Regions from separate parts of the Peribacillus sp. AS_2 genome, predicted to be linked through region 2. Evidence: predicted binding sites of a transcription regulator. Region 2 holds the regulator's gene; each other region holds the start of a gene.

Region 1 (10,321 bases), on a different contig from region 2:
CCCCTCTATTACTTACATCGTAAAAAAATGATATCACAATGAAAGCGAATTCAATGGGTTTTCAAGTTATAATGCAGTTATCGAGGGATGGACTGCATTATGATGAAGCTAAAATGCAGAATTATGAAAATTTTTAAAAACCGATCAGCTGCTTTAGTTCCTTCACATACGTCCGGCTTACCGGGATGTTTGATCCGTCACTCATAATGAGATTGTAAGTCGAGTTGAACCAAGGCTGTATTTCGGATATATGGGTGACATTCACGATAAAACTGCGATGCACCCGTAAAAATGAGTGCTTATCGAGCTTCTTTTCAAGCACGATGAGAGGGTCGCCGATTTTATATTCATTTTTCCCGGTTTTAATGACCGTCTTTCCTTCCACGAGACCTATGAACAAAATATGATCCCGGTCGATCAAAACGATCCGATCATCTATTTCTACAGCCAATTTACCTGTCTGTTCCACTGCCATTCGGCTGGCGGGAGCTGCTGTTCCGGATTCGTCTTTCCCGATTTGACGCTGCTTCATGAGCTTATCCAATGTTTGACGTATCCTTTTTTCATTAAAGGGCTTCAATAAATAATCAAATGCATATAACTCGAAGGCTTGGAGGGCAAACTCATCATAAGCGGTCGCAAAAATGAGCGAAGGTGCGGGGTCAAGTTCCGCCAATTGCTTAGCCAACTGCAAACCATTGCCATCTGCAAGCTCTATGTCCAAAAAGATAAGTTCAGGTTTAAGGCGGGAGATATCCCTCATGGCATCTTCTATCCCCTCGGCTTCACCCACGACTTCAACTTGCCTGCTTCTCTTCAATAAATATTTCAATTCATCTCTAGCCAGTGGTTCATCCTCTACGATAAATGCCTTCATCATCGTTGCCATACTCCTTTCTCGTTGAGTGGTATTGATATGTTCACTTTGGTTCCGTGTCCCGCTTCACTTTCGATCGAGAGGCTGGCCTGACCTTTATAGATCCCTTCCAGCCGTTCACTGATATTATGAAGGGCCGTTCCTGTTCCCTTAGCCGATTCTACAGCATGCTTGCCCAATTCATCTATTCTCCCGCCCGGAATCCCTTTTCCGTCATCCTCGACAACAATGTGCATCGCATCGTCTTTAAAGTATGCGCGGATGATGATTTGACCTTTGTTTTTCACATGTGGAAATGCATGGTGTACCGCATTCTCAACAAGTGGCTGCAATGTGAATGGGGGGATGAGAACTTCCTTAAGCCTTGGCTCAATGCGATAATCGATATGATATTTATCTGGAAAACGCGCCTGCTCCAGTGATAAATATGCGTTAACATGCTCTAATTCCTTTTCCAGCGGCACCAGTATTTGGCGTGCCCCTTGTAAATTAGAGCGAAAGAAGGCACTGAGCTCCTGCAATAAACTTCTTGCCTTCTCGACATCCGTCCGGCATAGAACGGATATCGTATTGATTGCATTGAATAAAAAATGAGGATGGACCTGTGCCTGCAAGGCCTTAATTTCAGCATCTTTCAATAATTTCGTTTGCATTTCCGCTTTTGCCAGTTCCAATTGAGTGGAGAATAGTTTGGCCAATCCTTCAGCTAACTCTTGTTCCACTTGGCTTAATTTATCCGGATGCTTGAAATACATCTTCAAAGTCCCGACCGTTTTCTGTTGGACCTGCAACGGCAGGACTACGGCCGCTTGCAATGGACATTGATCATGAAAGCAATAAATGTCCTTTTTTGTTTTGGCCACGATGATTTTCCCTTGTTCAAGGGCTTGTTTCGTTAAGCCTGTCGCTATCCCCACCTTAGGGACATGGTGATCTGACGCAGCACCAACATGGGCAAGCACGCTATGTTCATTGGTAATGGCCACGGCGTCGGCTTCAGTCAGCCCCAAGATGATTTCGGCTATTCTCTTGCATGAAGTTTGACTCAGGCCTTGCCGGAAAAAGGGCAAAGTCTGATCCGCAATCAGGAACGCAAGATTGGTTTGTACGGCCCGAGTCCGGTCTTCGTCCCTTGTGATCGACTGAATGATGAGCATGAAAAGTAAAGTCCCGAATCCATTGATGATGATCATGGGAATCCCGATTACTTGTACGAGCTCCCACGCCCTTTCAAAGGGTTTGGCCGTCACCAGGATGATGCCCATTTGGATCGCTTCCAATGCCATGCAAATGGGCAGGGCAAACCAAGGGGTGATCGTCCCGTGCTTTCGCCGACTTTTCCCCAAAAGACCCGATAAAACCCCAGCTAAAATCGCAGCGATCGCACAAGCCCCCGCCGTAAAGCCTCCGAGAAAATAACGGTGAAGCCCCGCAATCAAACCTACTCCCAACCCAACAAAGGGTCCTCCCAGCAGACCGCCGATAGCCACTCCCATAATTCTTGTGTTGGCAATCGCGTTATCGGGATCAATCTCAGCATGCCAATCACCCTCCGGCATGCCATGGTTTCCAATTTCGATCCCTGTATAGTTACTTATGATGCCGAATGTTCCAAAAAGTGCGATAAACATGATTTTCTTCGACATTTCATGTTCATGGCCTATCATTTGCCGAAAGGGTTTCATATAAGAAAGCAGGAAGGCAGCAATCACGATGATCCCCACTTTTTCAAACAGCGACGGTAATAAATCAACCAAAGCATTCACCCCATTTCTGGCTTTTTCATTCATCTTACACCAGCCATGAAATCCTTGTCGAATTTTGTTTTTACGATTTTAAGAACATGGAAAAAATGAGGGACCATATCGGAGAAAAAGCTAGAATATGATTCAATCTAAAAAAAGCCTATAAGTACCAAGGCTTTTTCAATAGAAAGAAATCATTTTTATCCGAGTCGTTTATCGAGTAAATGGGACATCAGGGACCAAAGGCAGTAATTGGATCATTTATTAACATCCTTTGGCCGCCTTTGAATCAGAACGCTTTTTTCTCACTATTCCGATCACCAACAATAACACCGGGAGAAGAAAACAAATGGTTAAGGAAAAGGGCGTCCATGCTTTTACAGTAAAGTTTTGACTATGTACTGTGTTCGGATGTGTAATGATGGAGAAGGCAAAAATTAAAAATGCTAATGGAAAATGAAGAAGTTTGTGATTTTTCAATCCCAGCACTTGAGCTAACCCGAGAGACAGTCCATAATAACAAATCGTTAGCTTGAAATACACGGATAGAATCCAAATGAAGGCTACAGTGACTTCAATACGCTCCAAAAAATCACCAAGATTCATCCTCTTTCCCAGTCTATAAGAAGGATAGTTTTGAATTGCAGTTATATCAATGCCCAATACAAGGATAGAGAAAATAACCACTAATAATAGAATGATGCCTCCTAATAATGTTCCTCGATAAAAGTTCTTTTTCATTTCATCCTTTTCATTTACATAGGGCATGATCATTAAAAAGAAAATGAGCTGTACATAAGGGAGCGCTAAAGTGTGATAGGAGCCCTTAATAATTGGTTTCATGCCTTCTTCAAAAATAGGTTGAACATGTTCTAATTTGATTTCAGGGATAAGAAGTAAAAATAACATAAAAAGCATAAAGACAATCCAAGGAAAAAAGATCAATGCAGTTCGACTGATGACTTCCAATCCTAATCTTACACCGATTATGCATGTCAATAAAAAAAGAATCATAATCATTTCAATAGGTGTTCCAACCAAAATTTGTGTCGTTGAAAAACTCCCTATTTCATACAATAAAGCAGACGAAAGGTACAAAATATAAAAAAGGAAGAGCAGTGCCGAAACTTTCCCAACCCATTTCCCCAATATTTTTTCATTAACTTCGACATAAGTCTTAGAAGGATAAATCGAGGCTAATTTATTATATAAGAAAACAAAACACAAACCGACGAGAGTAGTTATTATATAGGAAATCCAGGCATCCTGCTTTGCTAAATGGACAAGCAGCGCAGGTACATTAAGTATCGAACCTCCTATCGTAAATATGATGACCAATATAAGAAATTCTCCTGAGCTAATTTTGCCTTTCTCAAGCATAATCAATAAATACCCCCTAAGACAGAATCCGTTCCATGAAAGATGTGAAGGGGTTATAAAATTTTGTTATCCAGTCTAAGGGATTAGGAATGGTAACATCTTTAATTAATAAAATACTCAACGTCATGCCAACTAAAAGCAATAGAATAAAGACGGAGATTTCCCTCCAGCATTTATTTTTAAAAAGTTGAGGTATTTCAAAATATGAAATAATTGCTCCAGTAAACACGGTTCCAATGATTGCCCACATAGATCTTTACTCCTCGGCTTCTTTTTGAAAGGATTCTGTTATGGTGCCTAAATGGCGAATCCTTTAACGGTTACATTCACTTCCGAATGCATATCCACCTTCTGTTTCATCCCCAAGGAAGTAACGTTGGCAAGTTCATTCAACTCATTGCTGCTTCAACACCCGGGCAGACATATGAACGTTACGGTTATGTTTTCACCTTGGATGGAAATATATCCATTTAAATGTAATAACTTGTCATGAATTCCTTAAAGCTCCTGTCATGCTTACTTCTGCTCTACCTGATTGGAAGGTTTATGATCGGTATCATTTCTGAAATAGCAGTCGTCATTTTTGGAACCCTACACACCCAAAAACAGTTTATTGTTAAACGAGGAAATAAACAGGTTATATCATTTTAGGAACGAGTATGAGGTAGAATATGGAATTGAGAAATCAAATCATTTATATCAGTAAAAAAGTATTGAATAGCATTAAGAATTTCGAATTTAATTTTGAAACTACTATATTTATCTTTGATAAAGAGCTAAATGTTTTATACGCTAAAAGTAATGATGAAAATAAGGATTTATGTAAATTGGTTATAGAAGAATCTGTTGAAAATAATGCATTTATTTTAAGTTCATTGCAAAATACTACTGTAAAAACGAAAAATCAAATTTCCGGAAAGGATTTTAGTGTTATATCTTCCCCCTTCCATGAAATTAAAAATAAGGAATTGCAAGGCTATGTAGGTATATTCACAACGGATGATAGTGAAAATTTCAAAATGATTACTGAAATGCTCGCTAATCAAATCTCCTAAGAGTTACATGTCTACCGTGAGAAATTATTAATTGAAGAAATAATAAAAACAGATAGATCGTCTTTATTCACCAGGGAACCGCATAATGTTGATTGGCGAATCATCCAGAATATAACGCAAGGTCTCAAAGATAAAGAAATAGCTGATAATCTGCATATTAGCGTTTCTACAGTTCGTAACCATATAAATAAACTGTTTGAAGAATTAGACGTGGCCTCCAGATCACAATTAATCAGCTTGCATTATGAAAATAAATTGCATGAAATTCTTCATGAAGTGAAGATGGAAAACCGCAATTTAAAGTACTTTTAGAAATAAAAAGCGAAATTCATTTTGAAGGTATGCAATGAGCATCATAAAATCTACACATATATAACAATCAAAAAACAGCCGTAAAAACACTGATGAATTTAATCCCATTTCTTTTCTGCGAAATGGGATTTTTTATGCTTACCCGAAATATGTTACCCATTGTTAAGAGGGGTAAAGCTTATATTATGTTAAAATTTAAAGGAATGATTATTGCGCTTGATAAAAAAGGAACTACATATAATATATAAGCTCATTTGTTTATGCTTTCAGTTCAGGAAAATTTCATAATAAAGTAAATAAGTCGGAGGCGATTAATGTGTTGGTAGTTACCACAGAAAAAATTGAAGGATACAAAATTGTAGAGGTAAAAGGGCCTGCCTTCGGTCTAATTGTAAGAAGCAGAGGGATTGGCGGCGATATCATGGCAGGGTTAAAGTCCCTGGTAGGCGGAGAGATCAAGCAATATACAGCGATGCTTGAAGATTCAAGAAAAGAAGCTATGGACCGTATGATAAAAAATGCCAATGAAATGGGTGCAAATGCAATTATAATGATGAGATATGATTCTGGGGAAATCGGTACGAATATGAGCGAAATCGTTGCATATGGAACTGCCGTCATTGTGGAGAAAATATAATGAAATTCATCATAGGGTACTATATATTACAAATTATTATAGCTATCTTATGCATTTTACTTGGATACTTTATCTATGATAAACGGTTTAAACGCAATCACGGTGTAAAAGTTCCTGATGGATTTCAATCGACAGATGAAATAAATATAGACCCCGTGACAGGAGAAAAAACAAGGGTATATTATAATCCTGATACGGGTGAACGCTTTTATAAAAAAGAAAAATAATTTAAAAGCCACGTGTTTACAATTAAAACCCCTTGTAATCATACAAGGGGTTTTGATAACAACATTATTTTTCCATTACAGGCTTATAGTGCCCTGGTATGTTTTGGGCTGAAATGGCCAATCGGTTCCAGCCGTTGATGGTGATGATTATGGTAACGAGATCGATATATTGTTTTTCATCAAAATGCAGGCGGACCCTCTCATACAGTTCATCAGGTACACCGTTTGCAGAAATGGCCGTGACCGCTTCCGTCAATTCCAGCGCTGCCCTTTCCGAATCAGAATAGAATGGTGTTTCACGCCAAGCACTCAAACAGTAAATTCTTTGTTCCGTTTCACCCATTGCCCGGGCATCCTTTGTATGCATATCCAAGCAGTACGCACAGCCATTGATTTGGGAAGCGCGAATTTTAATCAATTCGATTAATGCGCTATCGATTGCCGTTGTTTTCTTGTACTCCTCCAAACCCATCATTAATTTGACCACTTCACGATTTGTCTTCATATAGTTAATCCGTTGTTCCATGTCTATCTCCTCCATTAAACCTTTTTTGGTTCCACTTATAAGACAAAATAGAGGTTTGATTTGTGACATTCAAAAAAAGACCCCTCAATCTATATCAGGAATATGATTTAATTTATCGGGATTGGTGACAATGAAGATTTTGCGGATATTTTTTTGTTTTGGATCTAATTCAAAGCAGATGACTTTGGTAGGCTTTCCTTCTTTCATTTGCAAAATTCCCTCCTGGCCATTGACCATCACCGGAAGAAGTTCTCCTATGAAGCCTCCTTTAGCGGAAATGCCTTTAAGAAAGGCGGATACGCGCTGTCTGGTTACAATTGGGTTTAATGCAGAAAGCACTTTTCCTCCGCCGTCAGTAACAAGGACAACATCTTCTGTAAGAAGGTCCAAAAACTCCTCAAAGTTTCCTGTCGCAGATGCTTTTATGAATTTTTTTGCCAAAAGATCGACATGTTTCGTATCCTCCGGATGGACTGGCCTATCATTCTGTAATTTCCGCTTAGCCCGGCTGTAGATCTTTCTGCAGTTCACTTCATTCTTTTCCAGCATCTCGGCGATATCTTCATAGCTGTAAGTGAATGCTTCCCTAAGCACGAAAACCGCTCTTTCAACAGGTGAAAGCTGTTCCAGCAAAACGAGGAAGGCATATGCCACCGTTTCATCCGTTACGACCTTATCTAGAGGCTGATCTGTTTCGTTTACCCGAGGTTCTGGCAGCCAAGGACCTGTGTAAACCTCTCTTCTCTTACGGGCTGACTTTAAAAAATTCAGACAGCGATTTGTCGTCATTTTCGCAAGATATGCTTTCATGTCCTTAATTTCGTCGATATCAAGCTTAAGCTGCAGGAATAAATCATGAACGATATCTTCTGCATCGGTAACCGATCCGAGCATCCGGTATGCGATGGAAAAAAGAAAAGGTCGATATGTCTTATATAATGTATCCAACTCCACTTGATTCACCTATTTTCTATCAAATTCGTTTTTCGAAAACCTATCACTAATTATTCTCTAACCCAATCATTTATCCTTCTTCACCTAATTAGACCAGACTATCCTATCATACAAAAAAGAGCAGCAAAAGAGCTGCTCTCGGACTGTAGACAAACTAGCTCCCTACCGTTCAACAGGATTCCTTATTGGACAAATATATTACCACTCTCTGTTAAAATGGTGTACCCAATTTCGGATACTCATTGATCAAGTTGCTTCATACCATACAATATCGTCAAACATTTTTACAACCCGCGGTATGAAGCCTTCTTCATAATCTTCCGGGTATTGAACGATCGCATAGTAAACGCGGCCGCCATATTGAAAAACGGACACTGTACCCAATATGGAGTAATTACTGCCCTTCTGACTAATGTCAAATTCCACCTCAGACCAATCAAATCGGTTAGGCGAATTATCAGATCGCTGTTTTATCTCAAAGCCGTTGCTTATCACAACTTCCCTCGCAAACTCCGTCTGTTCTTCTATTGTTGCATTCGCACCCTCACTTTTGGAAAAAATCTGAACTTTGGCATCCTCATTTCTCTTGCCTGCAAAATTCGCAAAAACAATCATTGCATCTCCTTCACCAGAACTAGCCTCTTCAACGACCATGTCATCCACGATGTAGGTTGAGAATCCCAATGCCTGACTATGATGAAGCGTGAATTGGAACGGTTCTTCCATACCTTCCAATATGATCGTATCCGTTTTCGTATTTGGCAGACCTTTTGTCGGGTCTTCAACCGATTCACCTGGAGGATCTTCATCTTGCCCGTCGATTTGCTTAGGATTATCATTTGGCTTTTCTGAAATTGGCGGAGATTCCTTATTTCCCTCCTGGACTCCTTTACAAGCACTAAGCCCTGTTACCAAAAAAACGGCTGCCAAAATCAACAATATCTTTTTCATTGGGACCCTCTTTTCTTGTGTTTTAACAAATTATTATACGGTCCCATATGGAAAAAAGTTACACTATGCTTCATCGAAATATCAGACTTATCGACTAAAAAAGATCGATACTCCACTCGTTCCGAAAAAGAAAATATGAGATGATTCACTTTGATGCGTCTATATCTTTATTTAACTAAACTATTCAATAGATAGTTTGAGTAGGAGTGCTTGAATGTATGATAATGTAAAGAATCGCACGTTCAAAAGGCCGCCAATTGGCGGCCTTCACTTCCCTTGCCTTATATGTACTAATTGAAAAATATATGTTTTGGTTAAGATCCAATGCTATGTTCTACTGCAGTATCCCAATTAGGAAAATAATACAATGCATTCTTCATTAACTCCGGATCTGACTTCTTTACCTCTTTCTTTCGAGGTAGCTTCCCTTCTTTTTCTACTAAGTCGGAAATTTGATTCACGACTTCTTCAACACTCATATTCACTTCCATCTCTGTTCCCTCCTTCTTGTTCCTATTTATATTTTTTCCCAATTGATGAAAAGTAATACAATTTTTCTTAAACTAAACTACCAGTTTAGTTTAAGAAGGTTACTTGAAAGTATGATAATTGAAAGGATCCTACAAACAAAAAGCCAACGAAATCGTCGGCTTTTTGTCTAAATAATTCCCAAAATACTTTCTAGAAGTAACATGATTAGCTGTCTCAGTTTCGCCATGTTTTTTATGTTTTACTTTTTATGAATAGTTTCGCAGCCTATTCAGCAATCCTCTATCATTCTATGCAAAGCGATTTGCCGCTCACCCTTCATATCAGCTCAGGAGCTGTTTCTGGATTTTGCTTGAACCGGTCTTCATGATGAGCTTCAATCGTGTTCAGAAAGCTTTTCATGGAGTTTGTCATATAAGCATCTTTACGGTGAATGAAGACTGTCGAGATATTGCGGTATTCTTCCGGAATTGGATGCACGTGGACTTTTTCATTGGCTGTTAGGTGATTTACCGCCGATTGTGGTACGAGGGTAATGCCAAGGCCGAGTGTTACGCTGGTTAAGATCGTTTCCAATACATTGAACTCCATGATTCTTTTGGGCATCACCTCTTCTTCCCTCAGCCATTGTTCCAATTTGGAGCGATAGCCACACCCCTGACTGAATACTAAAAATGGTTCTGTTATGATTTCTTCAAGGTTAAATGTTTCATTTCTTGTAACTAATACAAGTTTTTCTGTACAGACATCGTATGGCTGAATGAGCGGATGTTTGATCGGTCCTGTAACAAAAGCGCCATCCAGCCTGTGTTCAATGACATCTTTGATTAAGTCTTCCGTTAACCCCGCCTTTATGGATAAATCGACATTTGGATACTGTTTATGATAGGAGGCTAGAATCTTGGGAAGATCGCTGACCGTTTCAACTGTACCGATGTTAAATATCCCTGTAGGTGTTTCACTATCCAGGAATACTTGCTTGAGTTCTTCTACATCAAGCAAAATTTTGTTTACATACTCCAGCATCTTTCTGGCCTCCGCAGTTAGTGACATGCCACGTTTATGCCTATTGAATAAAGGCGTCCGTAACTCCTGCTCCAAATGCTTAATCCTCGCCGTTACATTGGATTGGACGTAATTCAACTCAACAGCCGCCTTACTTACGCTG
Region 2 (10,321 bases):
AAAGTTGATTTTCCAACTCCATTTGGGCCGACAAGAGCTATGCTCTCTCCTTTTGTCATCCGGGAATTAATATTCTTTGATACCGTTTCCCCTTCGTATCCGATAGCCAGGTCCTGGAGGTGGAGTACTTCATTTCCGCTTTGCCTTTCAATCTGGAAAGAAAAATTCGCGGATTTTTCATCACCTTGCGGCTTGTCCAGTACATCCATCTTTTCGAGCTGTTTACGTCTGCTTTGTGCTCTTTTCGTTGTGGAAGCCCTTGTGATATTACGTTGGACAAAATCGCGAAGCTTTTCGATTTCCCCTTGCTGTTTCTCGAACAGTTTCATGTCCCGCTCATAATCCTCCGCTTTTCCCTCTAGGTAAGAACTATAATTACCATGGTATTTTTTCATGTTATTCCGGGAAATCTCATATACCAGGTTTACTACTTTATCTAAAAAATAGCGGTCATGGGAAACAATGAGGACAGCTCCCTGGTAGCCTTGTAAATATTGTTCAAGCCAAGAGAGGGTTTCGATATCCAAATGGTTCGTCGGCTCATCCAGAATCAATATATCCGGTTTCCTTAAAAGCAGCTTACCTAAGGCAAGCCTTGTTTTTTGCCCGCCGCTTAAAGTGGAAATTGGGGTAGAATAGTCAAAGTCGGCAAACTGAAGACCATGCAATACGGAACGGATATCCGCTTCATATTGATAACCTCCCTTCTCTTTGAATGCCACCATCAAAGTGTCGTATTCATTCAGCACTTTTTGGTAAACCGTTTCGTTTTCAAAGATATCAGGTCTGGCCATATCAGCCTCAAGGCGACGCAGTTCCTTTTCCTGCTCTATAAGGTCAGTGAATACAGTAAGCATTTCATCCCAAATGGTCAATGCGGATTCCAATCCAGTATCCTGGGCCATATAGCCGATGGTGACGCCTTTTGGTTTGATTATTTCACCGCCATCATGGGAAAGCTGCCCGGCAATGATTTTTAGCAGAGTGGATTTGCCGGCGCCATTTCGGCCGACAAGGGCAATTCGATCTTTATTTTGAACTTCGAGCTTCATATTTGATAAAATAAGTTCAGCTCCATAATATTTCGATAGTTGATTGATTTGTAATAAAATCATAGATTTCACCTCAATTGATTACTGTTAGTTTAACGTATTTTAGTTATTATCGGCAACAGCTTGGTTCCAAGCTGAAAGAAAAGCTATTACATAAAGTGGAATAATAGTGTATGATTTAGGAGGGGTTACTTAAATGGGAGACTTAACGCATTTTAATGAACAGGGCAGGGCCAAAATGGTCGATGTGAGTGCTAAGCCTGAAACAACCCGGACGGCAGTGGCTCAGTCGAGCATTTTATTGAATGATGAAATATATGAATTGGTCACGAACCATAAAATGAAAAAAGGTGATGTACTGGCTGTTGCACAAGTTGCAGGAATCATGGCCAGCAAAAATACATCCAATATAATTCCGATGTGCCATCCCATTGCTCTGCAAGGGGTCAATATAGCCTTTGATTGGGAAAAAGAAGAACAAGGATATAGGCTTAGGATTGAAACGGAAGCTAAGACAAAAGGGAGTACAGGTGTGGAAATGGAAGCGTTAACAGCTGCATCCGTGACTGCCTTGACTGTTTATGACATGTGTAAGGCCATTGATAAGGGAATGGTGATCGGGCCTACATTCTTAGTGGAGAAAACAGGCGGAGTGTCTAGTAGCGATTATAAAAGGCAAGTAAAACGAACAGATAGAGATTAAGTTGAAAAGCATGTGTGAAGGCGGGGAAGAACAATGAACCATGACCCAAAGATACCGCAGGCAACAGCCAAAAGGTTGCCATTGTATTATCGATTTTTAAAGAACTTACATTCCTCAGGCAAACAAAGAGTTTCCTCGGCTGAGCTAAGTGAAGCCGTAAAAGTGGATTCTGCTACCATTCGCCGTGATTTTTCCTACTTTGGCGCGCTTGGGAAAAAAGGCTACGGCTACAATGTCAATTATTTATTATCCTTCTTTAGAAAAACACTTGATCAAGATGAATTGACCAAAGTCGCTTTAATCGGAGTGGGAAATTTAGGAACCGCTTTTTTAAATTACAATTTCATGAAAAATAATAATACAAAAATTGAAATGGCTTTCGAAGTATCTGAAGAAAAGGTCGGCAAGCGAATAGCTGATGTGCCCATCTACCATATGGATCAAATCGATACACTATTGCAGGAAAATAATATTACTGCAGCGATATTGACAGTGCCTGCACAGGTAGCCCAGACGATAACCGATCGTCTAGTCAAAGCTGACATAAAAGGAATATTGAATTTCACACCTGCACGGCTGACCGTGCCGCCATCCATAAGGGTCCACCACATTGACCTGGCCGTGGAACTTCAGTCGCTCATCTACTTCCTGAAGCATTATCCGGTAGTGGAAGAAGCGGCTTTGGAGGAATGAAAAAACGCTGCATTTATGCAGCGTTTTTTTATTTTTTCTTATTTTTTTGTGCGGCTTTAATCTTAAAGTGCAGCATGATCATGCGTAATCCCGATCCAAAATCAAGGGTCGCAATAAGGACAAGTATGTAGGCAAAGAGTCCCCATCCAGAAGAATTGACGGTTTGAATTGCGATAGCGGTAAAAAGAGCCCCTAAGCCTGCATAAATGATGCCCATGAATAATGGTGATTGACGTTTCATAATAAACCTCCGATGAAGGCCTGTGCAGTATCTAGCATCTTCTCAATATCCTCCCGATATACCACTTGAAGGATGATAACAAGCGTGTTCATCGCAATATGAGCGCTCATGGAAACGAGAATGCGGCCTGTTTTCGCATAAAGGAAAGCAAAAGTGAAGCCCATTGCCGTATATAAAAGAAGATGTTCAAATTCACCATGCGCCAAGCCGAAAATAACTGAGCTGATTAAAGCAGAAATAAAGAAGTTAAAGCGTTTATGAAGTGATCCGAAAATAATTTTACGGAAAATTAATTCTTCCAATATAGGTCCAATTACTGAAGTGACGAAAATGACCATGGGGACTTTGTAAATGAGTGAAATGAGTTGCTGCGTATTTTCAGATTCAGACTCCACCCCAAGCATTTGTTCAATGCTTCCGGCAATGCTTTGCGCAAAAAGAGCCATGAACACTCCTGCAATTGCCCATAATATGGACATGGATACGGAAGTTTGGTTTCTCGTGTCCAGCTTTTCCCTCATATCTTTTCTCATTAAAAAAAGAATCAGGAATAAAGCAGCGAGAAAACTGAAAACTATCCAGTATGCTGCAGATTTCACTTCGAGTTCATCAGCCGGCATTCCGGTATAAGACCCGATCAGCATGAAAATGGGTACCCCGACAATACTGGATAATTGCATGGCAATATAAGTGATGATGACGAACCAATATTCTTTTTTCAAAAATGAAAACTCCTTTTATAGTCACCCATCCGCTTGGAACGTTACTGACATGGGGACAATCTATAAACGCATACTACAAAATGGTATCAAAAATTGGGGCAGAACACCACTTAAAGGTACCCCTAACATGACATTTCAATGACTAAGTTTAGGAAATCATTATGCTAAAGTAGTATACCCGTAATTTATCAGAAATTAATAAAAAATTTTCAATAAGATACTTGCAAAAAAGGCTCGGTTTATTTAATATTATAAATGTGTTAGCACTCGATGATGATGAGTGCTAATAATCATGAAACAAATTATCAAGAGAATATGAGGAGGTTGTTTCACTTGTTAAAACCATTAGGTGATCGCGTTATTATTGAACTAGTTCAAACTGAAGAAAAAACTGCAAGCGGTATTGTTCTTCCTGATACTGCTAAAGAAAAGCCACAAGAAGGTAAGGTAGTAGCAGTTGGTACTGGCCGTGTCCTTGAAAATGGCGAACGTGTTGCTTTAGAGGTTGCCCAAGGCGATCTAATTATCTTCTCAAAATATGCAGGTACTGAAGTTAAATACGAAGACACTGAATACTTAATTTTACGTGAAAGCGACATTCTAGCTGTTATCGGCTAATTATACATCATACTTAACTGAACGAAAATTTTCTTAAATTTTAGGGAGGTACTTATAAATGGCTAAAGAAATTAAATTTAGTGAAGAAGCTCGCCGCTCCATGCTTCGCGGTGTGGACGCACTTGCAGATGCAGTTAAAGTAACGCTTGGACCAAAAGGTCGTAACGTGGTTCTTGAGAAAAAATTCGGTTCGCCGCTTATCACAAATGACGGTGTGACGATCGCTAAAGAAATCGAATTGGAAGATGCATTCGAAAACATGGGTGCGAAATTGGTTGCTGAAGTAGCAAGCAAAACAAACGACGTAGCTGGTGACGGTACAACTACTGCAACGGTTCTTGCGCAAGCGATGATCCGTGAAGGTCTTAAAAACGTAACAGCTGGTGCGAACCCAATGGGTATCCGTAAAGGAATCGAGAAAGCGGTCAATTCAGCAATTGCAGAATTGAAAGCCATTTCCAAACCTGTTGAAAACAAAGAATCAATCGCACAAGTTGCTGCCATATCTTCAGCTGATGAAGAAGTGGGCCAACTGATTGCGGAAGCAATGGAGCGCGTTGGTAACGACGGCGTCATCACAATCGAAGAGTCTAAAGGTTTCACAACTGAGTTGGACGTAGTAGAAGGTATGCAATTCGATCGCGGATATGCATCTCCATACATGGTTACTGATTCAGATAAAATGGAAGCTGTCCTTGAGAATCCATATATCTTGATCACTGATAAAAAAATCACGAATATCCAAGAAATCCTTCCTGTACTTGAGCAAGTTGTACAACAAGGAAAACCGCTATTATTGATTGCTGAAGATGTAGAAGGCGAAGCGCTTGCAACTCTTGTTGTGAACAAACTTCGTGGAACATTCAACGCTGTTGCGGTTAAAGCTCCTGGATTCGGTGACCGTCGTAAAGCAATGCTTGAAGACATCGCAGCTCTTACAGGCGGCGAAGTAATCACTGAAGAAATCGGACTTGATCTTAAATCTGCAACAATCGATTCATTAGGCCGTGCGTCTAAAGTGGTTGTTACAAAAGAAAATACAACGATCGTTGAAGGATCTGGAGATACAGCTCAAATCCAAGCTCGTGTAAACCAAATCCGTGTTCAATTAGAAGAAACAACTTCTGAATTCGACCGTGAAAAATTACAAGAACGCCTTGCTAAATTAGCTGGTGGTGTAGCGGTAATCAAAGTCGGTGCAGCTACTGAAACAGAATTGAAAGAACGTAAACTTCGTATTGAAGATGCATTGAACTCCACTCGTGCCGCTGTTGAAGAAGGTATCGTAGCTGGTGGTGGTACAGCACTTCTTAACGTATACAATAAAATCGCTGAAATCCAAGCGGAAGGCGACGTAGCAACAGGCGTGAAAATCGTTCTTCGTGCCATCGAAGAGCCTGTTCGTCAAATCGCTCACAATGCTGGACTTGAAGGCTCTGTAATCGTAGAGCGCCTTAAAGGCGAAGCAGTAGGCACTGGCTTCAACGCAGCTACTGGACAATGGGTGAACATGATCGAATCAGGTATCGTCGATCCTACTAAAGTAACTCGTTCAGCTCTACAAAATGCTGGTTCTGTAGCAGCAATGTTCTTAACTACAGAAGCTGTCGTTGCTGACAAACCAGAACCTGCTGGTGCTGGCGGAATGGGCATGCCTGACATGGGCGGAATGGGCGGAATGGGCGGCATGATGTAATCATTCGCTAAATCCCTTAATGGAGGGGTTTAACGAGGATTCAGTCATGAATGCTCACCTAACATGTGAATATCTTTAAAGTTGAAGGCCTCTCACAGTTTACTGTGGGGGGCTTTTTTCTTTGTATTTGAATTCTGTATGTCCTAATAGTTGTTGATTTTTTTAATTCCTACTACATCTTCAATCAATAGTGAAGTGTAGGTATGTCTAAAAGGCAAGCTGTTTCTTTTAGAAACAATTTCATGAACCTTCACTATTAAGATAATTCAATCAATCTTTTGTCAATAAACTTGTAAATAATGGTGAGATTTTATAAAGGTAACTAAATTGAAATAGGCAGGGTTAAATATGTCCATTCGAATTTTAAATAGATAGATATGAAAAATTTGAATTATTTATTTATTCCTCCTTTTATTATAATGAAATTAAGTCATTATATAAAAATCTTCCAATTAATTTGATAGAGAGGTGTGTTTGTATTGCGTATTATTGAAAGGTTTTCTGAAATTCCTACAACATGTATATCAGATACTATGAAAGGACTTAATAACTTATCTCCTACCATTAAGCCAGTTAAAGATGATTATCGAGTTGCAGGGAGAGCTTTTACAGTAAAAATGCCTGTAGGTGATAATCTTGTTGTCTTAAAAGCAATTCGTGAGGCTAAACAAGGTGATGTGTTGGTTATTGATGCAAAAGGAGATACGTATCGAGCGATAGCAGGTGATTTTATTGTTGGTATGGCTCAAACATTGGGGATTAATGGGATAATTGTAGATGGAGTAGTTCGAGACCTTGAAGGTATTAAGGCATTGAATTATCCAGTGTTTTGCAAGGGAACAACTATTGCTGCAAGTGGAAAAGCGGGCATGGGTGAAATTAATGTCCCCATTTCCTGCGGTGGGACAACGATACATCCGGGAGATATTGTTGTTGGTGATATTGATGGAGTAGTCGTAATTCCTAAACAGTTAGAAGAAAAAGTTTTAGATCAATCATTAGAAAAGCTAGAAAAAGATAATGAGCGAGCAGAGAAAGTTTCAGGTAATCGAGAAGAAATAAGAAAATATCTAGATGAATTTATTTTAAATAAATAGTTTTTTGAAAAAATGAACATTTGAAGGAATAGAAGGTAACACTCTATCCTTTCAAATGTTTTTTTTATGAAATTTAAAGTGAATAAACATTTAAGGTTTTTACAAAATCCACAAATGCCCGGACAACATTCATATCTACTGATTCTTTATAATAAAACATCCATGTTTTTTGGGTTAAGCTATTCCCTTTCTTATCTTTTAAGTCAATTTTATGAATATCTTTAATGCCATCCAAAAAAAGAGAAGGCATAATAGCATAGCCCAACCCGTTCAAAACCATTTCCTTACAAGTATCACCTTGGTCAACTGACATCGCGATGTATGGAGGCTGGGAATAATGTTCTGCCCACCAATTTTCAATGATTTGCTTATAGAGTTGATCTGTTCGGTAGTCGATTCTAGGGAGATTGGGAAGATCAGATAGGTTTATTTCATTTCTAGACACTATACAAAGCTCTTCTTCAAATAGTAAATGCTTTTCATCCGGCCAACTATAATCTCCGCGGATAAATCCGACATGAGAAACTTGATTATAAACTAAATTGAAAATATCTTTGCTATAGCCTGTGTCTACTTGAAACTCAACATCCGGATATCGTTCTTTAAACAACTTTAATAAGAGTGGTAACTTATATTTACTAATAAAATTGGAAACACCCAATCTTAACGTTCCAGATACACTATGGTTAAAATTTTCTAGATCTTCTTTAATTTCGCGGAAAGAATTGAGCATTTCTTCAGCACGCTTAGCTAAATATTCTCCTTCTGGAGTGAACCGCACTCCTTTTATTCCCCTATCAACAATTTTAACCCCAAATTCCGTTTCGATTTGCTTAAGGCGTTTTGTTAGCGTTGGTTGTGCAATAAATAGGCTTTGTCCGGCCTTTGTAATACTTTTTTCATAAAATAATGTATGTAATATAAGCCAGTCACGATCATCCATTTGCTTTAACTCCCTTAATTTTATCTTTATTTTAAAATTGTTTAACTATTCATTCAATTACACTTGAACAATAACATAAACAGTAAAATTTGAAAAATGACCGATGATTTAATATATAAAAGTTTCATGGCAGCCTATGAAATATTGATATTATTCGCGTAAGGAAATTTAAAATAAAATGAAGTTAATTAGTAATTACCAAAGGGGTTGAACGAAACTTGTTTAATGGAATTGAAGAACGGTTTAATGTTCGGTCAGAGATTGTCATTAATGAAAAGATATATAGTTATTATCGAATTGAAACATTAGAGGAAAATGGATTAGGGAATATTTCTCAATTACCTTACTCAATAAAAGTATTATTAGAGGCTGCCATCAGAAATTATGACGGTGTAAGTGTAACTGAAGGGCATGTGAGTACATTAGCGAATTGGTCAGTCAAACGAGAACTAAATCAGGAGGTTCCTTTTAAACCCGCACGTGTTCTTCTTCATGATACAACTGGATTACCAGCAATGGTTGACTTAGCCGCGATGCGTGAAACAATGAATCACATCGGTGGAAACGTAACGGATATTAATCCATTAATACCGGTAGATCTTGTAGTTGACCACTCCGTAACTGTTGACTATTTCGGCAGACAGGATGCGATGCAGCTAAATGAAAAGCTTAATTTTGAAAGAAACATGGAACGTTTTCGTTTTCTCCGCTGGGCTCAGGGCTCCTTTAATAATTTTTCTGTAGTTCCTCCAGCAACAGGGATCATGCATCAAATTAATATGGAGTATCTATCATCAGTTGCAGCCACAAAGGAAGAAAGTGATACCACAGTAGTGTATCCTGATTCACTTGTAGGAACAGATTCACATACAACGATGGTGAATGGACTAGGTGTCGTGGCTTGGGGAGTTGGAGGAATTGAAGCAGAAGCAGCAATGTTAGGTCAGCCAGTCTATTTTGTAATCCCAGAAGTAGTTGGATTCAAATTAACAGGATCACTCCCAGAAGGTGCAACTGCAACGGATGTTGCACTAACAGTTACAAGTCTCCTTAGAAGAAAAGGGGTTGTAGGTAAGTTCGTAGAATTTTTTGGACCTGGAGTAGGGGAAATGAGTATAGCTGACCGTGCAACTGTTGCCAACATGGCACCAGAGTATGGTGCGACAATGGGCTTCTTTCCTGTAGATCAGGAAACTTTGAATTACTTGAGGATTATTGGCCGCAGTGAAGAGCAAATAACGTTAGTTGAGGCTTATTATAAAGCCCAAGGTATGTTTATGGAAAAAGATAGCTCTGAACCCGTTTATTCTGATTTAGTTGAACTCAATTTATCTACGATAAAACCATGCCTTGCAGGACCTAAACGCCCTCAGGATAAAGTTGATTTGACTGAAATGAAACTAAATTTTAATGAAGTCGCCCGTTCTCCGATTGAAAAAGGTGGCTATGGATTGAATGAACTTGATTTAACAAAAGAGGTCCAAATTGAGCATGTTGTTAATAGAGAATCTGTAATTAAAAATGGATCAGTGGTTCTGGCAGCCATAACAAGTTGTACAAATACATCAAATCCGTCTGTATTGATCATGGCAGGTCTTGTGGCCAAAAAAGCTGTGGAAAAGGGGCTACAAATACCTGCTTATGTGAAAACCTCGTTGACACCAGGATCACGTGTTGTAACAGACTACTTAGCAGAATCAGGGCTTTTAAGACATCTTGAAACACTCGGCTTCCATATAGCAGGGTACGGTTGTGCAACTTGTATAGGTAATTCAGGACCGCTTATTCCTGAAGTCAGCAAAGCAATTGTGGATAACGATTTAGTTGTAGCTGGTGTACTATCAGGCAATAGAAACTTTGAAGGCCGCGTTCACCCTCAGATTAAAGCAAATTATTTGGCATCACCTCCATTAGTTATTGCATATGCACTTGCAGGGACGGTTGATATTGATTTTTCAAGTCAGCCCATTGGATATGATCAAGCAAACCAGCCTGTTTATTTGCGAGACATTTGGCCATCTTCACTGGAAATTGGAGAATTGTTAAATAATGCTGTTCGACCTGAATTATTCAGAGAAAGATATAAAAGCGTAAACGATGGAAATGTAAATTGGAATTCGATTAATATTCCTAAAGGGAAGTTATATGAGTGGGATCAATCTTCAACATACATTCAAGAGCCACCGTTCTTTAAAGATCTTCCCGTACAGCCTGCTGATATTAAGGATATTAAAGGTGCCCGGCTAATTGCAAAGCTTGGTGATTCAGTAACTACTGATCATTTATCTCCTTCTGGAGCAATTAAGCCGGATAGTTCTTCAGGAATCTATTTACAACAGAAAGGAGTGAAAATTAAAGATTTCAACTCTTATCCATCGCGTCGTGGGAATCATGAGGTTATGCTTCGAGCCGCATTAGCTAATATAAGAATTCGGAATCAATTAGTCCCTGAATCCGAGGGAGGCGTTACTAGATGCTTTAAAACGAATGAAATTACATCCATCTATGAAGCTTCCTTAAAGTATCAGGAATATGGTACGCCATTATTTATAATTG
Region 3 (10,321 bases), on a different contig from region 2:
TTTACATCTCTCCAGAATATTTTTAGGTTTTATCTTCCTTATTGCAGGTCTAAACGGTTATTTTGTCATTTTTGACTTTGAACCATTTATTGCTACTAGCCCCGAAGCGATGGCATTATTCAAATTTGAATATCTATTAATATTTGAAAAGTTTTTAGAGATTGTTTGTGGAGTTTTACTTTTAAGTAATCGATTTGTCCCATTAGCACTTGCAATATTGGGTCCAATTGTAGCCAACATTTTCTTACTTCATTTGATCCTTGATCATTCGTTACTTGTTTTAGCAGTAATAATTGTAATCATGTATAGTTATTTGTTGCTTTGTTACAGAAAAAGTTTTAAAAGTATTTTGGAGAAAAAGCCTTCTCATTAATACTTCCTTGAATTACACATTTTACGTCAAGTTTGTATCAACTCTACAATAACGCTATTGAACAACGGGTGCGTTAACTGAAGATCAGAGCTGTCTTTAAGGCAGCTCTTTCTATATGCAACTAACGGGGCAGGTTTTTTGAAGAAGGATTTTGCAATCCTTATGCAGAATAAGGTAATGCTTAAAATCTTAGTACATAAAGGGTGTGTATGAGGATGGATTGTAAGAATGTTACCGGAGAAAATGATACAGGCAAATCACAATTAAATATACTTCTTGAAATAAATGAAATTTGCTTATCACTTAATTTTAACCTGTGGCTACGAGGCGGATGGGCGATAGATTTTCTTCTTGGAAAGATTACTCGTTCACATACTGATATTGATTTAGTTACTTGGTTACATTATCGTGAGCACTTGGAACAGGCTCTTGTTAATGCTGGTTTTCAAATAAAGCCTGTAGGAGAGTTTCAAACCGATTTCCTCAAAAACAATGTCGATGTGAGTTTTGTATTTGTTCGGTATTCTGATAATGGCGATATAGTCGCTAACGGTTTTCCAGATTGGGTATGGAGGAAAGATGCCTTGCCAATGGAACTTTATAATTTAAGAGGTGTTTCAATAAATGTTCTAAACCCATACCAATTACTTGAGGAAAAAAGAGTTTACGAACAAGGAACAGGAAGAACACTTCGTCCAAAGGATTTTAAAAGCATAGAAATTATTAAACAGATAATTGATGCAAAAAGTTAGAGGATAAAGGGAGAGCGTTAAAGATAGAAACTGAGTAGCTTTACAGAAAAATTTATGCAGTTTAGTAGCCTTTTTAAAAACAAATTTTTTTTGAAAATGGATTGTAAATTGAAAAAAAGTGATGTATCATTAATTTGTGAAATGTTTCACAAACAATATTGTCCTTTTGAAAACTTAATGAGATGAAAGGATGAAAAACCTATGACAAAAGAAAAAGTAAGCCGTGTCGCATTAATTGGAACAGGGTTTGTAGGCTCAAGCTACGCCTTTGCTCTTATGAACCAAGGAATTGTAGATGAGTTGATTATGATTGATTTAAATAAAGAAAAAGCAATTGGTGATGTGATGGATTTAAATCATGGGAAAGTTTTCGCTCCAGATCCAACAAATATTCGCTTTGGAGAGTATGAAGATTGTGCAGATGTAGATTTAGTTGTAATTTGTGCAGGAGCGAACCAAAAACCAGGAGAAACACGCCTTGACCTTGTGGATAAAAATCTGAAGATTTTTAAAACAATAGTCGAGAATGTCATGGCTAGTGGATTTGATGGCATCTTTCTTGTTGCAACCAATCCGGTTGACATCTTAACATACGCAACATGGCATTATAGTGGGTTACCTAAAGAACGAGTCATTGGATCTGGTACCATTCTTGATACAGCTCGTTTCCGTTTCCTACTAGGTGATTACTTTAAAGTCGCACCGAAAAATGTGCATGCATATATCATCGGAGAACACGGTGACAGCGAGCTACCTGTTTATAGTTCTGCAGACGTGGGTGGTATTCCCGTTTTGAAAATGATTGAACGCCAAGAACACTATAAAAAAGAAGACTTAGATGAGATTTTTATTAATGTACGTGATGCAGCCTACAAAATCATTGAAGGAAAAGGTGCTACCTACTATGGCATCGCTATGGGACTTGTGCGAATTACAAAAGCCATTCTCCACAATGAAAATAGCGTGTTAACTGTATCTGCTCATCTGGATGGCCAGTATGGTGAAAAGCATGTGTACATGGGTGTTCCAGCAATCATTAATCGTAGTGGAATCCGAGAAATTGTCGAATTAGAACTTAATGAAGAAGAACAACAGAATTTCCAACACAGTGCTTATGTCTTAAAAGACATTTTGGCACCTCATTTTGAAGAATTAAAATTATAACATTAAATAGAAAAAAGGAAGCATCATGTGGATTCAAGATTATAATCTATTGAATAACACGTACTTATCAGCCTTGGTTGCGGCCTTTCCTGTCATATTCCTTTCTATTGGGTCTGACTGTATTTAAAATGAAGGGCATTATCACAGCCCTTTTTACACTAATCATTAGCATAGGTGTATCGGCATTTTTATTCCAGATCCTTACTAGTTGGATCGTTGTTAGAAGGCCAATATGGTCAAAGAAATGTTCATGTTGATACTCCAACTGTAATTAATCGTACAGGTGCAAAAAATAATGTGGAGCTTTCACTAAATGAGAGCGAAAAAGAAAAGTTTGCACACTCTGTTAAAACACTTAAAGATATTCAATCTACCGATTGCAATCTGTGCCGTTCTATTAGTTTCATTGGGATTCAAACCTTTACAGGCAGCCATGCTCAGTCTAGTAGCAAATGGTGCTTCAGGAGTGAATAAGGGGGTGCTGCGGCAACCCCTTATTAAAAGGTTGAACGAAGGAATGTAGGAGCATCGGTTCTGTGAGACATGGGAGGGGTTGACCTCCATGAAACATGTGCGATCATAACATTGCTTAAACTGATTTTTTCCTATAATTGGTTAGTTTAGCATACACTTTTTTCGATAAATCCCTACCCTGGAGGAGTGATGCCTAGCTTACATAAATAACTGTTAATGATATGACTATGAAATCCTAAGAATTCTAGAGCGATCGTGAGAGTGTGTTTAGTTTATTGAGGGAGGTTAGTTCAATAACAAACGTAATAAAAGTTTGGAAATGAGAAATACGGGAAGTGAAATTGAACTTGAATTTACTAAAGTTTCAGCACTAGTTGTATAATAAAAGACTATTTGTCTAAATTGGAATTGCATTAATCAATTCCCATATACATTTTCGTTTAGGAAAATGTAACTTCATTGAAGAATAGAAAATCAATTTATATACTCTAACAATAATTCTTTGGTATCATTCCACAAACTTTGCTGCATAGAAACATCTTTTCCTGGATATATCGGATCAATTTTATCTCCAGTTCCAACATTAAAGTATCCTCCTGTCACTCTCTCATATTCGGAATCAAGTGCTAAACGAACAATGATGTCAGCCCCTCTTTTTGGATTTCCGATATTAAGGAATTCTAAGACTTTTCCCAATACAGAAGATATACGAAGTTCTCTTCCCAGGCCAGTATTATTGAAACCAGGATTTAGAGCGTTGGCATTTACCAAAGTTCCTGAAAACTGACGCACTAACTCACCAGTAAACATGATATTTAGAAGCTTTGTTTTTCCATAAATTTTAGATGAACCCCTCAATGTAAATGGAGATGTGTCCGTCAAATCATATGGTAATTTTAGTTCCCCATGATTTCGTGAGGCTTCCGAAGCGACATTAATAATTTTTGCATTTTTTGCTTTTACCAAAGAGTCCTTTAGCAGATTTGTTAGTAGCCAAGGCGTTAGATAGTTTACCGCAATCATCTCGGCAAATCCTTCAGAGGTAACACGTTGCTCGAACCCATGAAGCCCAGCATTGTGGATGAGTACATCAATTTTTGAATAGTTTTGTTTTATCTCAAGTCCTATACGGCGAACATCATGCATTAACGATAAATCACCAAAATAGAAATCAACCTCCGTATTTGGTGAAGCTTCTCTAATTAATTTCTCAGTTGCTTTAGCCCGTTCTTTGTTACGAGCAGTCAGCACTAAATGTGCACCACGTTTTGCGATTTCAATTGCAGCAATCTGACCAATACCACTGGTAGCACCAGTCATTACAATTATTGGATACTCGGGCATTATACATTCTCCTTCTATAAACTTGACATAGTATTAACAATTAAATATATTTGACATATATCAATCATATTCAAGTATTTGATATATGTCAAATACATTTAGTTGCGTTGAGAAGGGAGAACTATGGATATTAATAATTCTGATTTGAGAGAAGAACTGGAGTTAGCTCTTGGTGAACAGCTCAATTCGTTGATTAGTGAGGCACATGCACTTAATGTCAGAACTGCAGCTACATTTGATACAACTTTGCAGCCAGCAGCCTTTTTGATTGTTCGCTGGTTATTTTCACATGGTCCTACTAACGCATCGACTTTAGCTGAATCAACAGCAATGGACCGTAGCTCTATCAGTAGACTTATAGGGCAATTAAAAGGTCTGGGATATGTAAAGAGTGAACCCCACCCTAAAGATCGTCGAGGGGTAATGTTATCTTTAACCGAGCTTGGTCATGACAAAACAATAAAAGCTTTAAAAGAAAAAGAATCTATTTTTTTCGAACGTATTTCAGGATTGACGGATTCAGAATTGAAGGCATATATTGAAATGCTAAAAAATCTAACGATATAACACAGTTGATAATTCTATTTGGAAATAAGAGTCTACTAATGAACACATGACTAAATCTGAAAAGCTCGTGTGTTAGTGTGTTAGATAGTATCCACTATTCCTACGTTGAAAGTCCAAAAGAGTTTAGAGAGACTAATTTAGATTTTTGCAGTGAAAAAAATTGTATTACAATTGCAGCTAATTAAATAAAACTAAGTATTTGAAGAAAAATACTAAATATAAAATGAAGAAAACCCCTGATATCAAATTTTCGGGGGTTTTCTCCCTACGTGTGGGTAAGAAAAAATAAGCGTTGAACAACCCAACTGAGTAGCTTTTTTGAAAACAGGTTGTTCAGTTATATTTTGAACAAGTAAGTAGTATAACTGATTGTCAGACTATATGTATAAATGCAATTGCAGGAGCTACTGCGCTGTGAGCACGCGCCCTCAGCTTAATAAATAGGGAAGATTACAATAAGTGCAGGTTTTGTTTTGGGGGTGCATAAAATTTTAACTTGTGGGTGCATCCCTGTATAGAAAAAGTTCACATTATAAATTGAGGAATTAAAAAGTTTTATTCGTGTCTTAACGTTGTAAATCCACATTTTCCTGCCAACACTACAAAAAATAAAAGAGCTATTCAAATTTAACTAGTTGAATAGATCCTTTATTTTTCATTCATTATCATCCGAAATACTGTCTATTCTACAAATCCTTATTAGAAAAACAAGAGTCCTAGTGAAATAACAATACCACTTACAAAAAGAGTCAATACACAGTAACCCATAATATCTTTTGCCTTTAGACCAGCAATAGCAAGAGCAGGGAGTGCCCAGAATGGTTGGATTAGATTAGTCCATGCATCTCCCCAGGCAACCGCCATAGCCGTTTTTGGAATGGATACATCAAGTGCTATCGCTGCATCCAGCATGACAGGGGCTTGAACCGCCCATTGACCTCCACCAGAAGGTATGAAAATATTGACCAAACCTGCACTTAAAAACGTAAATAACGGGAATGTAAATTCATTAGATATTGAAACGAAACCATTAGATATAACAGTAGCTAAACCTGATGCTGTCATCATACCCATGATCCCCGCATAAAAAGGGAATTGGATGATGATCCCACTCGCTCCTTTTACTGCATTAACAACAGCCTCTAAAAAGTGTTTTGGGGTACCATGAAAGAGAATTCCTAAAAATAAGAATAAGAAATTAACAATATCAAGATTTAGTTTAAAACCGTTATGTACAAAATAATAGAAAAGAAAAACAATCCCTAATATCCCAATTGATAGGGAGATAATCCAGCTATTCTCAAGCCTCTCAGCAGGAGTCAAATCCTCTTTTTCAATAGTAGCTGCCTGGACATCATCCTCTAGAAGAGCAAGATCTACAGTCACTGTTTGTTCCTTTGAAGGCATCATGAATCGATTAACTAATGGAACGATTATGATTAACGCTATAACAATAAAAAGATTAAAACTAGAAAATATCGTTTCACTTGTTGGGATAATTCCAATTAAATCTTCGGAAAAGTGGCCTGGAGTAGCAATAGTCAATGGAGTTGATCCAGATATTCCACCATGCCAGATGAGAAATCCAGAATAAGCACTCGCAATTAAAAGGCGATAATCAACATTTTTTACTTTTTTTGCTAATTCTTTAGCGAACAAAGCCCCAATTACAAGTCCGAATCCCCAGTTTATCCAGCTTGCTACGAGAGAAACGACACTTACAATAATAATTGCCTGACCTGGAGATTTAGCCATAGATGCAAGAGCACCTAATCCCTTTTTAAAAATTCTGCTACTAGCTAATACATGTCCAGTTACTAAAACAAGAACCATCTGCATAGCAAAAAGAAGCAATCCCCAAAATCCATTTCCCCAATGCTGAGCCATCTGATAAGGCCCGCTATCGGTGAAAATAAGTCCCAGCCCAAACACAACAAAAGTTAAAATAATAACAAATATAAATGGATCGGGTAAATATCTCTGCATAACACGATTAAAAAAGGCTACCATTACTTTCAACTTTTTATCCTCCTTTTTAAAATCAAACCCTCTTTATAATTTCTACAATTATTAACATATTCCTCTATTAGGGGTCATGGACCCCTAATAGAGCAAAAATATGATTATGAATGGTTCAACTAATTGAAGATGATTAAAAGGACCTTGCCAATTATGCGGAGTCCTTTTTTAATGCAGGTAAAATCGTTCCAGTTGTTGAATAAATTTAAGGTTGGAAGGAGCATGAAAAATAATGAGGTTTGATACAAAATACTTTATACGTTGGGGAATCCCCGGTTAGGTGCTGATATTTTGGTTGATTTATGAAAGCTTATTCATAAAAGGCATTAATCCTTTGGAATCAAATTTATTGGATATTTCTAAATGTTTAACCGTGTTGAATTCTTTAACGGCAATAGTGGTGCCAGTCGGATATATAATGCACTAAATTTATTTTGGTATTACTTGGTTTTTGAATAAAAGAAGGAATTTAAATGAAATAGCTGATAAGATTGGAAAAGGTTTCCTAAACATGATGAGTGGGGTCAAGACACACACCAGGATTATTTCCAATTTGAATACGTTTTTGGCATGCGATGCTTATTAATCAAGATGCTGAAACAAGAAAATACCTTGAAGATAGATACAGATACTTGCTGAGTACGGTGCATGAGACCCCGCAGGCGAATGCCGAGGAGGCTCCCCGAATTGCCCGCGGAAAGCGAGTGCCCCTGCGTTCCAATCAACGTTCAAATTGTACAAGCCATAAAAATAGACAAACTCGATTGTCATCGAGTTTGTCTACAGTCTGGGAAGACCATAATAAGTGGTCTTCCTTTTGTTTTCCTAGCCCGAACTTATTTGGTGAAGGAATTGATATTTATCTGATGGGGACAATTCGTGATAGTGGGCTCGTTATAAGAACAGCAGAATACAGTATCACTAGGGATTTCAAACTTTTTCATAACCGGTTCCGCGATTTTTTAATGCTTATGAAAACAAAAAGAAGAGGCAAATATATAACAATGAAGCATACGAAGTAGGGATTGATTATTTTATTTAATATATATAAGGAATCGATATCATAAAAAAGTATATTCACAAGTAGTATGATTATGGACATTCCCCATAAGGGATACTTTTGCTGGACATTGAATAAGCGCTTGACACCCCTGCTGGCAGCCCACAAAGGAATGACCATATTGGGTATGATAATGATGGTCCACCAAGAAACAGTTATGTATTCGAACCGTTGAATAAAGGGCAACTCAATAATACTGGTCAATGTTAGTGTTGGGTATAGAGTAAGGGTCAAATGTTTCTGTGAATAAAAGACTATCGACACAAAATAAAGTAATAAGCTCAATAACGTAGTGAGCACAACTCCTCCGTGAGCATACTTTTGCGATCTTTCAGCATTTTTGATGAACGGATAATACATCAGTATCATTTCAAATCCAAGCATGGATAATGAAAAACTTTTGGTTCCTTCCATTATTTCGAATAAATTATGATGGAAAATAGGAAGAAAACCGGTGAAATCAGAGTATTTAAAACCATAAAAAGGTACAAATAAAAGCCAGTATGAAACGATTACAGTTAAGAAGGCAATACCCGTAATGGTTCGGAATCCCCCTGTATTTATATAATAAATCAAGATAAGGAAAACCAAAGCAAATGCCCAAGAAGGTACCTCTTCAAACATCCAAACATGAATGACATTTATATAACCGATTATGATCGTCATTCCAAGGACAAAGAAGTAAAGAATAAATAAAAGACTGAAGAAATTACCAATCCATTTACCGAATGCATGATTATTAGAGGAGATTATATCGCCAGGAACAAAACTAAATATCTTATAGATTAGCCAAATTAATATATGAACAATCAATCCAGCTAGGAGTATGGATAACCAGCCATCGGTTCCTGTCGCTTTAGCCAAATCTCTTTGAAAACTCAATACGCCTAATCCAGTTTGCATGGAATGCACTAAAAAAAACACATAAAATGGTGATACCTTATATTTTTCATTAACACCAGCTTGATTCATGTAGGACCCTCATTTGTATCACTCATATATTTTAATAATCTGGCTTTTATAAGTGAAATCTATTCAAAAAGATCGATTAAATTGTGAATGGAATTTTTGCAGGGAATTGGTCCCTTTTGTCAAATTAGTTAAACAAAGGGGATGAGAAAATGAATGATGATGAGAAAATCAGTATTTTATTGTCCAATATGACAAACGAATTAGTGTCGAGTAGAGTAAGGGTTAGAACTATAGTGGAATTACTGGAAGAAAAAGGTCTAATAACCCGTGAAGAGTACGAAAACAGGTTTAAAAAAGTTTTTGAACGAGATGCAATTTCGTATAGGAATGATCTATTGAAAGAATTCAAAATTAATGAATAAAAGGAGAAGGCATCCATTGGTTTGGGTGCTTTTTTATGGCGGTGTGAAAGATGAACCGTGATAAGGTAAGAAACCGGTTAAGAAGCCATTGAAACTAAGTCGTGGAATCTGGAAGATCTAATGAATATGAAAGCTTTTACATATAAGGATTTTACAATACGAAATTTAAGCCTAATTTGAAAAAGAAAGAGCGTTAATCCTTGATCAACACTCCCGTTAGGCAGTAACATTCTATTATTTCTTTAGATTTGATTTCATTAATAATGAAATCTGTTGCTCATCCGTATTCGAAATTCGTTCAGTTGATCAATGATTAACTTTTGTCCTTACAATGGATGATTTTGACATAACTTAGTTTCCCTACGATTTTGTTGATTTTTATTTTGAATCCATATTCATGACTGTCGGTCTCTTTCATCTATTGGAATTCGGTTGTTCTAAATGCAGTTAGCTTTTCCCTGATACAGCTACTTTTTTTGTTACAGGAGCATTTTTGCCTAATATGACAGAAAAGACAACAATTACTGCTATTACAATGGTGAAAAATGTGATGGATTCATCTAGAAATACTGTTGCAAATACAATCATCAAAAATGGTTGTAAGTATTGAATCTGACTAACCCTTGCTATTCCGCCCATAGCCATTCCGCTATACCAAGCAACATATGCTAGAAATTGACTAACCACTGCGAGATAAATTAAGCTAACCCAAGCTTGGATAGGGGCATGGAGCATTTCAGTTGAAAGGTTTAGTCCAACTGGAATAATGAAAAATGGAGCACCGATCATAATGGCCCAAGCAATCACTTGCCAGCTGCCTAATTCTTTCGCTAATTTCCCCCCTTCTGCGTAACTAAGTCCCAGTATGATCACTGCTGCCAGTAAAGCTAAATCGGCTAATTGCAATTGGCCGAATCCAAGATGAAGTGCATACATAATGACAGCTAAAGAGCCGATGATACTTGAAATCCAGAACTTGAGGGATGGGATTTCACCTGCCCTAAATATGGCAAATCCAGCTGTTGCTAACGGTAACAGGGCTACTTCCACAGCTCCATGAGAAACAGGCAAGGATTCCATTGCCCAAGAAGTGAGGAGAGGAAATCCTAAAACTGCACCAACTGCAACAATAAGTAGACTTTTGAATTGACTTGGAGAAGGCAGTTTTTCCTTTCGAACGATCAATACCACCGCTACTAAAATAGCAGCAACAACCGTTCTTCCTAAACCGACG

What was found. Region 2 encodes Rex, which represses fermentation and respiration genes when NADH is low (regulators of the CRP and FNR family bind a similar motif). Its sites were predicted from a motif close to TTGTGAAATATTTCACAA; they were not measured.
Region 1: OTG27_RS17655 (LptM family lipoprotein) is a predicted target of Rex. The motif match lies at 8,798-8,815, and genes of this name have one in related genera.
Region 3: OTG27_RS16590 (L-lactate dehydrogenase) is a predicted target of Rex. The motif match lies at 1,260-1,277, and genes of this name have one in related genera.

Annotation. Positions count from the first base shown of each region.
Region 1 is NZ_JAPTGA010000010.1:1,614-11,934, reverse strand. It holds gene OTG27_RS17695 (LytR/AlgR family response regulator transcription factor) at 134-880, opposite strand; gene OTG27_RS17690 (sensor histidine kinase) at 877-2,634, opposite strand; gene OTG27_RS17685 (GerAB/ArcD/ProY family transporter) at 2,887-4,002, opposite strand; gene OTG27_RS17680 (phospholipase D-like domain-containing protein) at 4,674-5,057, shown strand; gene OTG27_RS26740 (response regulator transcription factor) at 5,088-5,369, shown strand; gene OTG27_RS17675 (YbjQ family protein) at 5,686-6,006, shown strand; gene OTG27_RS17670 (hypothetical protein) at 6,006-6,233, shown strand; gene OTG27_RS17665 (carboxymuconolactone decarboxylase family protein) at 6,298-6,759, opposite strand; gene OTG27_RS17660 (RNA polymerase sigma-70 factor) at 6,844-7,713, opposite strand; gene OTG27_RS17655 (LptM family lipoprotein) at 7,960-8,664, opposite strand; gene OTG27_RS17650 (hypothetical protein) at 8,979-9,155, opposite strand; gene OTG27_RS17645 (LysR family transcriptional regulator) at 9,472-10,321, opposite strand, start outside.
Region 2 is NZ_JAPTGA010000013.1:135,677-145,997, reverse strand. It holds gene OTG27_RS20945 (ABC transporter ATP-binding protein) at 1-1,115, opposite strand, end outside; gene moaC (cyclic pyranopterin monophosphate synthase MoaC) at 1,249-1,755, shown strand; gene OTG27_RS20935 (redox-sensing transcriptional repressor Rex) at 1,789-2,448, shown strand; gene OTG27_RS20930 (YdiK family protein) at 2,477-2,689, opposite strand; gene OTG27_RS20925 (CPBP family intramembrane glutamic endopeptidase) at 2,686-3,411, opposite strand; gene groES (co-chaperone GroES) at 3,745-4,029, shown strand; gene groL (chaperonin GroEL) at 4,088-5,725, shown strand; gene OTG27_RS20910 (RraA family protein) at 6,259-6,822, shown strand; gene OTG27_RS20905 (LysR family transcriptional regulator) at 6,896-7,765, opposite strand; gene acnA (aconitate hydratase AcnA) at 7,984-10,321, shown strand, end outside.
Region 3 is NZ_JAPTGA010000009.1:611-10,931, forward strand. It holds gene OTG27_RS16580 (DoxX family membrane protein) at 1-373, shown strand, start outside; gene OTG27_RS16585 (nucleotidyltransferase domain-containing protein) at 589-1,125, shown strand; gene OTG27_RS16590 (L-lactate dehydrogenase) at 1,327-2,289, shown strand; partial or broken gene OTG27_RS16595 (L-lactate dehydrogenase) at 2,464-2,595, shown strand; partial or broken gene OTG27_RS16600 (L-lactate permease) at 2,654-2,755, shown strand; gene OTG27_RS16605 (SDR family NAD(P)-dependent oxidoreductase) at 3,238-4,107, opposite strand; gene OTG27_RS16610 (MarR family winged helix-turn-helix transcriptional regulator) at 4,231-4,674, shown strand; gene OTG27_RS16615 (short-chain fatty acid transporter) at 5,374-6,684, opposite strand; gene OTG27_RS16620 (GerAB/ArcD/ProY family transporter) at 7,634-8,725, opposite strand; gene OTG27_RS16625 (hypothetical protein) at 8,875-9,087, shown strand; gene OTG27_RS16630 (DMT family transporter) at 9,535-10,321, opposite strand, start outside.